Regions from separate parts of the Mycoplana sp. ABR4_002 genome, predicted to be linked through region 1. Evidence: riboswitches for the same ligand, from Rfam matches in the RefSeq annotation. Region 1 holds a riboswitch; the other holds the start of a gene.

Region 1 (4,531 bases):
CGAAGGGTCACGCCACGGGCGCGCTCTACACCGCCCTTTGCGCCGCCGGCTACTATCCGGAAGAGTGGCTCGCCACCTACATGCAACCCAACTCGAAGCTGAACGGCCACCCGAACAGAAACTACCTGCCGGGCGTGGAGACCAACACCGGTCCGCTCGGCCACGGCATGCCGGTTGCGCTCGGCATCGCCATCTCCGGCCAGCTGACGGACAGTGCCTACCGCACCTTCGTGCTGACCGGCGACGGCGAACTGCAGGAGGGGTCCAACTGGGAGGCGGCGATGACCGCCGGCCATCGCAAGCTCAGCAAGCTGACGCTGGTCGTCGACCGCAACCGCCTGCAGCAGGGCATGGGCACGGAGGAAACGAGCGGCCTCGACCCGCTGGACGACAAGTTCCGCGCCTTCGGCTGGGACGTCGCTGTGGTCGATGGCCACAACGTCGGCGCGCTGCTCGACGTTCTGGCCGAACCCTCGGGCGGCCGGGCCAGGCCGCTCTGCGTGATCGCCAACACCGTCAAGGGCAAGGGCGTGTCGTTCATGGAGAACAAGGCCTCCTGGCACCACGGCGTGCCGAATGCCGAGCAGTACGGACTGGCCATGGAGGAACTGGTCTGATGGCCGCGCCCGCCGCAAGACAGCAAGGGCTTCACGACTGCCGCGACGCCTGGGCCCGAACGCTCGAGGACCTCGCCGCGCAGGACCCGCGCATTGTCGCCGTCGTCAATGATTCCGTCGGCTCCTCCAAGCTCGGCGGATTTCAGAAGAAGTTCCCCGAACGGCTGGTCAATGTCGGCATCGCCGAACAGAACATGGTCGGCGTCGGCGCGGGACTGGCCAACGGCGGGCGCATTCCGTTCGTTTCCGCCGCCTCCTGCTTTCTGACCGGCCGCGCCCTGGAACAGGTGAAGGCCGACATCGCCTATGCCAACTTCAACGTGAAGCTGATCGGGCAGTCCTCCGGCATCGCCTATGGCGAACTCGGACCGACCCATCACTCGATCGAGGATTTCGCCTGGCTGCGTCCGCTGAGCAACATCACCGTCGTCGTGCCGTCCGACCCCTGGGAAACGGCGGAGGCCGTGAAATGGGCGGCGGCGCATGAAGGTCCGGTTTTCATCCGCTTGAGCCGCATGCCGGTGCCCGACCTCGACGTGGCCGACCGGGTATTCCGGCCAGGCACGGCGGAACGGTTGCGCGACGGCTCGGACGTGACGCTGATCGCCTGCGGCACCACGGTGCACCTTGCCGTCGATGCCGCGGAAAGCCTGCGCAACGAGGGCATCTCCGCACGCGTCCTCAACATGGCGACCCTCAACCCGCTGGACGAAGCCGCGGTAGCGTCGGCGGCTGCCGAAACCGGCGCGATCGTGACGGTCGAGGAAGCCAATATCCGCGGCGGTCTCGGCGGGGCGGTGGCCGAATTCACCGCCGGCAACCTGCCGGTACCGGTCGAGCGCGTCGGGTTCCCCGGCTTCGTGCCCACCGGTTCGGTCGACTGGCTGTTCGAGCAGTTCGGCCTGACCGGGCCCGGGATCGTCAAGGCCGCCCGCCGCGCGATCGCGCGCAAGCGTCGCTGAGCACGGCAAGGTTGATGACGCTAGGCCGACCCGAGGTAAACGGGCGCAGCCGTCGCAGGATCGCCGGTGTTCAACGATGTGTTCAACGCGCGGGCGTCGTTTTTGTGCCTCTTCGGATCGAAGGCTCCCTTGCAATTGCCGCCCGGATATCCTTATCTTCGCGCTGTTCTCAGGGCGGGGTGCAATTCCCCACCGGCGGTATCGGGAGGGATCCCGGAGCCCGCGAGCGCTCCCGGCCCTGCCGGGAGGTCAGCAGATCCGGTGCGAGGCCGGAGCCGACGGTATAGTCCGGATGGAAGAGAGCAAGGCACGCCCACCCCTCGCGACGAGCCGGGGCGCGGTGCCTGTTCGCCCAAGGGACGTTTGTCTGATCCGCGCAGGCGGGGATGGTGCAACGAGCGCCGGAAGATCCGGCCGAACCCTTGAAAGACTGCAGCATGACGATTTCGAAGATTGAAGATGCGATCGCCGCCATCGCCCGCGGGGAGATGATCGTCGTGGTCGACGACGAAGACCGCGAGAACGAGGGCGACATCGTCTTCGCCTCCGAGGACGCCACCGCCGAGAAGATCGCCTTCATGATGAACCGGGCCCGCGGGCTGATCTGCGTGTCGATGGAGGGCGAGCGCCTCGACGCGCTCGACATCCCGCTGATGGTGCCGAACAACACCGAATCCTTGAAGACCGCCTTCACCGTCTCGGTCGACTACCTGCCGGGCACGACGACGGGCATCTCCGCCGCCGACCGCGCCGCCACCGTCAGGGCGCTGATCGACCCGGCCGCGAAGGCGGACGCGTTCGCCCGCCCGGGCCACATCTTTCCGCTGCGCGCCAACCCCAAGGGGGTGCTCGGCCGGCCCGGCCACACCGAGGCCGCCATCGATTTCTGCCGCCTCGCCGGCAAGGCCCCCTCCGGGGTGATCTGCGAAGTCGCAAACGACGACGGGACCATGGCGCGCCTGCCGGAGCTGACGCTGTTCGCACGGCAGCACGGCCTGCATCTGGTCACGATCAAGGACCTGATCGCCTACCTTACCCGACAGCCTGCCGAGGAGAGCGACGGGCCGGTCGACGCCACCATCGCCGCGTGAGGTTCTCCCGGATCGGTTAGGCGAGCCTTCGCAGGCCGGTGGCACCGGCCACCGCCTGCAGACATCTGGAACCGGCGGACCGCGGCGGCGCAAACTCCCACGCAAGGTCGGCCGGCTGTCCGCAGCTTACCAGCAGCAGAAGCCGCCATCGACGAGGAGGTTGACGCCCGTGCAATAGGACGAGGCGTCGGCGGCGAGGAAGATTGCGGGCCCGACCATTTCGTCGACCGTGGCCATGCGCTGCATCGGTGTCTGGCGCTCAAACTCCTGGGTCTGGTGCACCATTTCCGGCCGGGTGTTCATCGGCGTCGCCGTATAGCCCGGACTGATCGCGTTGACGCGGATGCCGCGCTCGACCCACTCCATCGCCATTGATTTCGTCATATGGATCACGCCGGCCTTGGAGGCGTTGTAGTGAACCTGCGACAGACCGCGATTGACGATGACGCCGGACATGGAGGCGATGTTGATGATCGATCCGCGGCCGTGCTTCAGCATGGCCGCGGCTTCCGCCTGGCAGGAGAAAAACACGCCCTTCATGTTGATGTCCATGAGGGTCTGGTACTGCGTTTCGCTCATCTTTTCGGCTGGATTCGCATTGGCGATGCCGGCCGCGTTGACCGCGATGCGGAGCGCGCCGAGCTCGGCTTCGGTCCTGGCGACCGCCTCGTCCAGGGCCGGACGATCCGTCACGTCGACCGCGACGGCGGCGGCCTTGCGGCCGGCGCGCTCGATCAGGCCGACCGTCACGGCCAGGCCGTCGTCGGTCCGGCGGTCGAGAACCGCGACGTCGGCGCCGCACTGCGCCAGGCCGACGGCAATGCGCTGACCGATGCCGCTGCCAGCGCCGGTCACCAGCGCCACACGGCCGGTCAGATCGAACAATGCCGGCGCGTTCAATGTAATCCCGTTCATTCTCTGCGGCCTCCCACCGATGAAAGCGAAGTTCTTGTCCGACCCACCGGGCCTAGGACATGATCAGGCCGCCATCGACATTGATGGTCTGGCCGGTAATATAGTCGGCGTCGCGGCTGGCCAGGAAGGCGATCAGCGCTGCTACATCCTTGCCCTCGCCCGCGCGCTTCATCGGAATGTTCTGCACCCAGCTGGCCATCAGTTCGCCCGGGCCGTAGTCGCCGAGGATCTTGCCCCAGACCCGGTCGTTATAGTCCCACATGTCGGTCTTGATGATGCCGGGGCAGATCGCATTCACGGTGATGCCGTCGAGTGCGACCTCCTTGGCGAGGCTTTGGGTCATGCCCATGACGCCGAATTTCGAGGCGGCGTAGTGGGGGGTGTAGATGAAGCCGTCGCGCGCCTGGCCGGAGGCGATGTTGATCAGCCGGCCGCCGTTGCCAGCCTTGCGCATCCGCCGGATGGCCTCCTGGCAGCACAGGAACGCGCCCTTGGTGTTGACCGCCATCGTCGCGTCCCACTGCGCCTCGGTCAGGTCCTCGATCTTGGCGATGGTGATGATGCCGGCATTCTGGACGGAGACGTCGACCGCGCCGAACTCGTCCTCGGCCCGGTCAAAAAGGGCGACGACGGCGCCTCGGTCCGTGACATCGCACAAGACGCCACAGGCGTTCGCCCCGCTGTCGCGCAGTTTCGCCGCCGCTTCCTCGACCTGCGGCTCGACGGAGGCGATCACAAGGTTGGCCCCCTCCTCGGCAAAGCGCTGGGCGATGGCAAGGCCGATCCCCTTGTTTCCGCCGGTGACGACGACCGTCTTGCCCGTGAACCGATTCATCTCTCTTCTCCTTGCCGCTTCATGCCGTTGCGAGTTCCATCACCGAGACGTCATTGGCCTCGGTATGATCCAGAATTCCTGTCTGCTGGCCGGCCGCCATCACGAGGATGC
Region 2 (4,531 bases), 520 kb from region 1:
CTTCGGCCTGGCGAATGCGGTCGGTGACTTCCTTATAGAGGTCGTTGCGACGCGAGGGGGCGCCGGTCTCCGGATCGCGAACGTGGCAGTGGATGATGGCCGCACCCGCCTTGGCGGCCTCGACGGCTGCTGCGGCGATCTCCTTCGGCGAACGCGGTACGTGACGCGACTTGTTGGCGGTGTCGCCCGATCCGGTCACGGCGCAGGTAATGAAGACATCGCGGTTCATGGCTAGGGGCATTGGTCTCTCCCAGATTTTTCCTTGTGACCATTACGAGCCAAGGAGCGTCGCTTTGCTTTTCATTTTCAGCGATAATCTTTACACTTTGGGAAGATCGAGGGGAGAATTCATCGATGCTGGAGCCGTCGTCCGAAACGCTGGAGATCGACATCCTTGTCTTGCCGGAAACGAACCTGATCCTCGTCGCCTCGCTGATCGAGCCGCTTCGGGCGGCAAACCGGATCTCCGGCCACGACCTTTACCGCTGGCGGATCTTCTCTCCGGACGGAGCGGCCATCGAGACCCGAAGCCGCATCCCCGTGCCGGTCGACGGTCCGTTCCGGCCGGGGCAGGAGACGGCCCCGCTGTTCATCCTGTCGAGCTACCAGTGGGAGCGGAGCGCGACCGCGGGGCTGCGCATGCAGCTGTCGCGCACGGCGCGCCACCGCGCGATGATCGCGGGCATCGAATCGGGCAGCTGGTTGCTGGCGGCCGCCAGCCTGCTCGACGGTCATTCGGTGACGATCCACTGGGAGGACCGGGAGGACTTCGCCGCGGCCTATCCGCACGTCACGGTGCTGCAGGAGCGCTACGTCATCGACGGCAAGCGCATCACCACCGGCGGTTCGCTGCCGACGCTGGACCTGATGCTGGAAATCATCCGCCGGCGCCAGGGCTATTCGCTGGCGCTGGAGGTCTCGCGCCTGTTCATCTACGAGCACGAACGCACCGGCGGGCTGCTGCAGGTGCCGGCGCTCGGCAACATGCGCGTCGCCGACCAGCGCGTCAGCCAGGCGGTGCGGCTGATGGAGGACACGGTCGAGGCGCCGGTCACGCTGGCGCGACTGGCCCGCCGTGTCGGGATCAGCGCCCGCCACCTGCAGGACCTGTTCCAGGAGACGATGGGGGTGGCGCCGCACCAGCACTATCTCGCGCTGCGCCTGAACGCGGCCCGGCGCAAGGTGATCGAGACGAGGCTGGAGTTTGCCGACATCGCGGCGGCCACCGGTTTCAACTCGTCCTCGGCGTTCTCGCGCAGCTACCGGGCACACTATCACGAGAGCCCGACGGAGACGCGGCGCAGGCTGCGGGCGGTGGGCAAGGGGCAGGGCTAGGGATGCCGCGTCCGCACGAGCGGAATGACGGTACTCGACAATCGAGGCGCGCGGGCGCACCTTGCGCAATCCCGCCTGACGGGCCAGCAAGGAGGAACAGGAACGCCGATGCGCCATCGCACCAAGATCCGTGCCGTCCTGGCGGTCTCCGCCGTGCTTGTGGCGGCCTACCTGCTCGTCGCCTACCTCCTCCTTCCGGAAATCTGGATCTTTCGCGACGCGAAGCGCCTCGGCAGTCTCAGCAGCATGGTGACGGTCACGGATGACGACATCCCCGGCGACCCGATCAATGTCGGCCTGGTCGGGACACGGCTGGAGCTGATCCGCGCCTTCGCGGCGGCCGGCTGGGACCCGGCGGACAAGATCACGCTTCGCTCCTCGATCGACATCGGCCTCAGCGTCGTGCTCGACCGCCCCGATCTGGACGCGCCGGTGAGCCCGCTCCTGTTCGAGGGGCGAAAGCAGGACCTGGCCTTCGAGAAGCCGGTCGGAAGCAGTGCCGATGAACGTAACCATGTCCGCTTCTGGCAGACCGAGCGCACCGGCACCGACGGCCGGCCGCTATGGCTGGGGTCGGCGAGCTTCGACCGCGGCGTCGGCGTCAGCCATGACACCGGCCAGATCACGCACCATATCGGCCCGGACATCGACGCCGAACGGGATCTCGTGATCGCCGACCTCGGCAAGGCCGGCGCGCTCACCTCGACCTACGAGATCGAGGGCATCGGCCCGACGCAGGATGGCCGCAACGGCGGCGGCGACCCCTACTTCACCGACGGCAAGGCGCTGGTCGGCGTGCTGGCCGAGGGCAAGACGGACTGACGCGACCCCTCGCGGGGCGGCGGCCGACGGGCGAATTCGCGTGCCGGCTGAATCGCTTGGCGCGGTTCGTTGCGAGGTTGATTCCGCTGCTTCAGCCAAATTGGCAAGGCCGCGCGGGGGACAGGCCGCCGCGCGGCAGGTCGGCGGTCAGATCCTGTCAGGTGCTTGCCAGGGCGAGCCTGGCTCGCGCATCGATGATCTGGGCGGCCGCGTGGGCGGCTTCCTTGCCCTTGATGACGAAGTGGTCGCGGAAGAAGGCTATGTGCGCCTCGCTCTCCTGGAAATGGTGCGGCGTCAGCACGGCGGAGAGAACGGGAACATCGGTGTCGAGGCCGACTCGCACGAGTGCGTCGACGACGGTGCCGGCGACAAAATCGTGGCGGTAGATGCCGCCGTCGACCACGAGGGCGACCCCGAGGATGGCGGAATAGCGGCCGGTGCGTGCCATCGCTTTCGCCTGCAGCGGGATTTCGAGCGCGCCGGGTACATCAATGATCTCGACGTCCGAGGCTCGGCCGCCGAGCGTGGTCCACTCGGCGACGAAGCCGTCGACGCAGCGGTCGACGATTCCGGCGTGCCAGCGCGCGCGGATGACGGCGATCCTGGAGGTGGGATTGGCGGAAATGTTCATGTCTTGGCCTTTCAAGGGTTGTGCCATTTTGCAATGATCCCCTTGGGCGAACACGCAGGACGGCGCGGCCCCGTCTCGGGGCGCTGCCTGCTTGCTCTCTTCCATCCGGACTATTGACCGTCGGCTCCGGCATCGCACCGGATCTGCTGACCCTCCGGCAGAACCGGAGGCGCTCGCGGGCTCCGGGTCCCGCCGCAACCTTGCGCCGCGTGCCCGATACCGCCGGTGGGGAATTCCGCCCCGCCCTGAGAACGATGCGAGCCTATCCTGCCGCGGGCCGTCGATCAAACGCGGCTGCGACGAATAGCACGCGAGTTGCGACAGCGCCGCGAGCGGTGTCCGGACCGCAGCGTTGTCGCATGCTCAATCGCGAATGATCAGCAGGTCGCCGGCGGTGAAGCGCAGCGTCACGGTCTGGCCGACGGTTGGCGCCACCAGGCCGGGACTGTTGAAGGTGTCGAAGGAGATGACGCTGGGACCGACCCGCATGCGGGTGCGGACGACCGAACCGAGAAAGTTGCTGCTGACCACCTGGCCGGTCAGCGCCGTGTCGCCGCTGGCGCCTTCGGCGATCGAGCCGGCCTCCGGGCGCAGCGCAAGCGACACCGTCTCGCCGGCCTTCACCGGACCGAGCGGCTCGCGCAGGGTGACGCTCTGGTCGCCGATCGAGACGCGATTGGCCGCCGGATCGATCACCTTGGCCTCGATCAGGTTCAGCGTGCCGACAAAGGAGGCGACGAAGCGGGTAGCAGGGCGGTTGTAGATTTCCGCTGGCGTGCCGATCTGGTCGGCGCGGCCGGCATTCATCACCACGATCCGGTCGGAGATCGACAACGCCTCCTCCTGGTCATGGGTGACGAAGACCGTGGTGATGCCGAGCTGCTGCTGGATCTGGCGGATTTCCTCGCGCAGCGATACGCGGATCTTGGCGTCGAGCGCCGACAGCGGCTCGTCAAGCAGCAGCACCTGCGGCATCGGGGCCAGCGCGCGGGCGAGCGCCACGCGCTGCTGCTGGCCGCCGGACATCTGGTAGGGATAGCGATCGGCCAGATGCTCCAGCTTGATCAGCCCGAGCATTTCCTTGACGCGTGCCTCGATCTCCTGCTTCGGCCGGCCGGCGACCTTCAGCCCGAAGGCGACGTTGCCGAAGACGTTGAGATTGGGAAAGAGCGCGTAGGCCTGGAACACCATGCCGATGGTGCGCTGGTTGGGCTTCAGCCCGGCCTGGTCCTTGCCGGCCAGTTTGATCGTGCCGCCGCTCGGCGTCTCGAAGCCGGCGATCATCCGCAGGACGGTCGTCTTGCCGCAGCCCGACGGGCCGAGGAAGGAGACGAACTCGCCCTTTTCGATCTCCATGTTGAAGTCGCTGACGACCTGTACCGGCCCGAACGACTTCTGGATGTGGCGGAGAGAGAGAAACGTCATGTGGATTGATTCCTCAGGCCTTTGCGGGCGCGGTTTTCTGAAGGCGGGAGACGAGCTGGATCAGCGCCAGGCAGCCCCAGGTGATGACAAACGCGATGACTGACAGCGCGAACGGCTCGTAGGGCTTGTTGGCGCCGATACGCTGCAGGTAGGGGCCGAAGGCGGGCCGGTCGAGCAGGGCGGCCAGGGTGAATTCGCCGATGACGATCGCGAAGGTCAGGAAGGCGCCGGACAGCACGGCGGGCAGGACATTGGGCAGGATCACCCGGCCGAGAATGGTGATCCAGCCGGCGCCGAGGCTCTGGGCCGCTTCGGTCA

Evidence for each region. Region 1 has a riboswitch for FMN ahead of ribB (3,4-dihydroxy-2-butanone-4-phosphate synthase). Riboswitches for the same ligand answer to the same signal wherever they lie in the genome.
Region 2: another riboswitch for FMN. It lies ahead of ACXAGF_RS12465 (6,7-dimethyl-8-ribityllumazine synthase); the one in region 1 lies ahead of ribB (3,4-dihydroxy-2-butanone-4-phosphate synthase).

The regions. Positions count from the first base shown of each region.
Region 1 covers NZ_JBSWVO010000001.1:3,107,127-3,111,657, forward strand. Annotated here, with positions in the region: gene ACXAGF_RS14840 (transketolase) at 1-617, shown strand, start outside; gene ACXAGF_RS14845 (transketolase family protein) at 617-1,579, shown strand; FMN riboswitch at 1,741-1,887, shown strand; gene ribB (3,4-dihydroxy-2-butanone-4-phosphate synthase) at 2,017-2,670, shown strand; gene ACXAGF_RS14855 (SDR family oxidoreductase) at 2,797-3,585, opposite strand; gene ACXAGF_RS14860 (SDR family NAD(P)-dependent oxidoreductase) at 3,638-4,420, opposite strand; gene ACXAGF_RS14865 (sugar ABC transporter ATP-binding protein) at 4,440-4,531, opposite strand, start outside.
Region 2 covers NZ_JBSWVO010000001.1:2,591,212-2,595,742, reverse strand. Annotated here, with positions in the region: gene bcoG (3-dehydrocarnitine:acetyl-CoA trimethylamine transferase BcoG) at 1-241, opposite strand, end outside; gene ACXAGF_RS12475 (GlxA family transcriptional regulator) at 355-1,335, shown strand; gene ACXAGF_RS12470 (LssY C-terminal domain-containing protein) at 1,444-2,157, shown strand; gene ACXAGF_RS12465 (6,7-dimethyl-8-ribityllumazine synthase) at 2,315-2,788, opposite strand; FMN riboswitch at 2,878-3,045, opposite strand; gene ACXAGF_RS12460 (ABC transporter ATP-binding protein) at 3,152-4,213, opposite strand; gene ACXAGF_RS12455 (ABC transporter permease) at 4,227-4,531, opposite strand, start outside.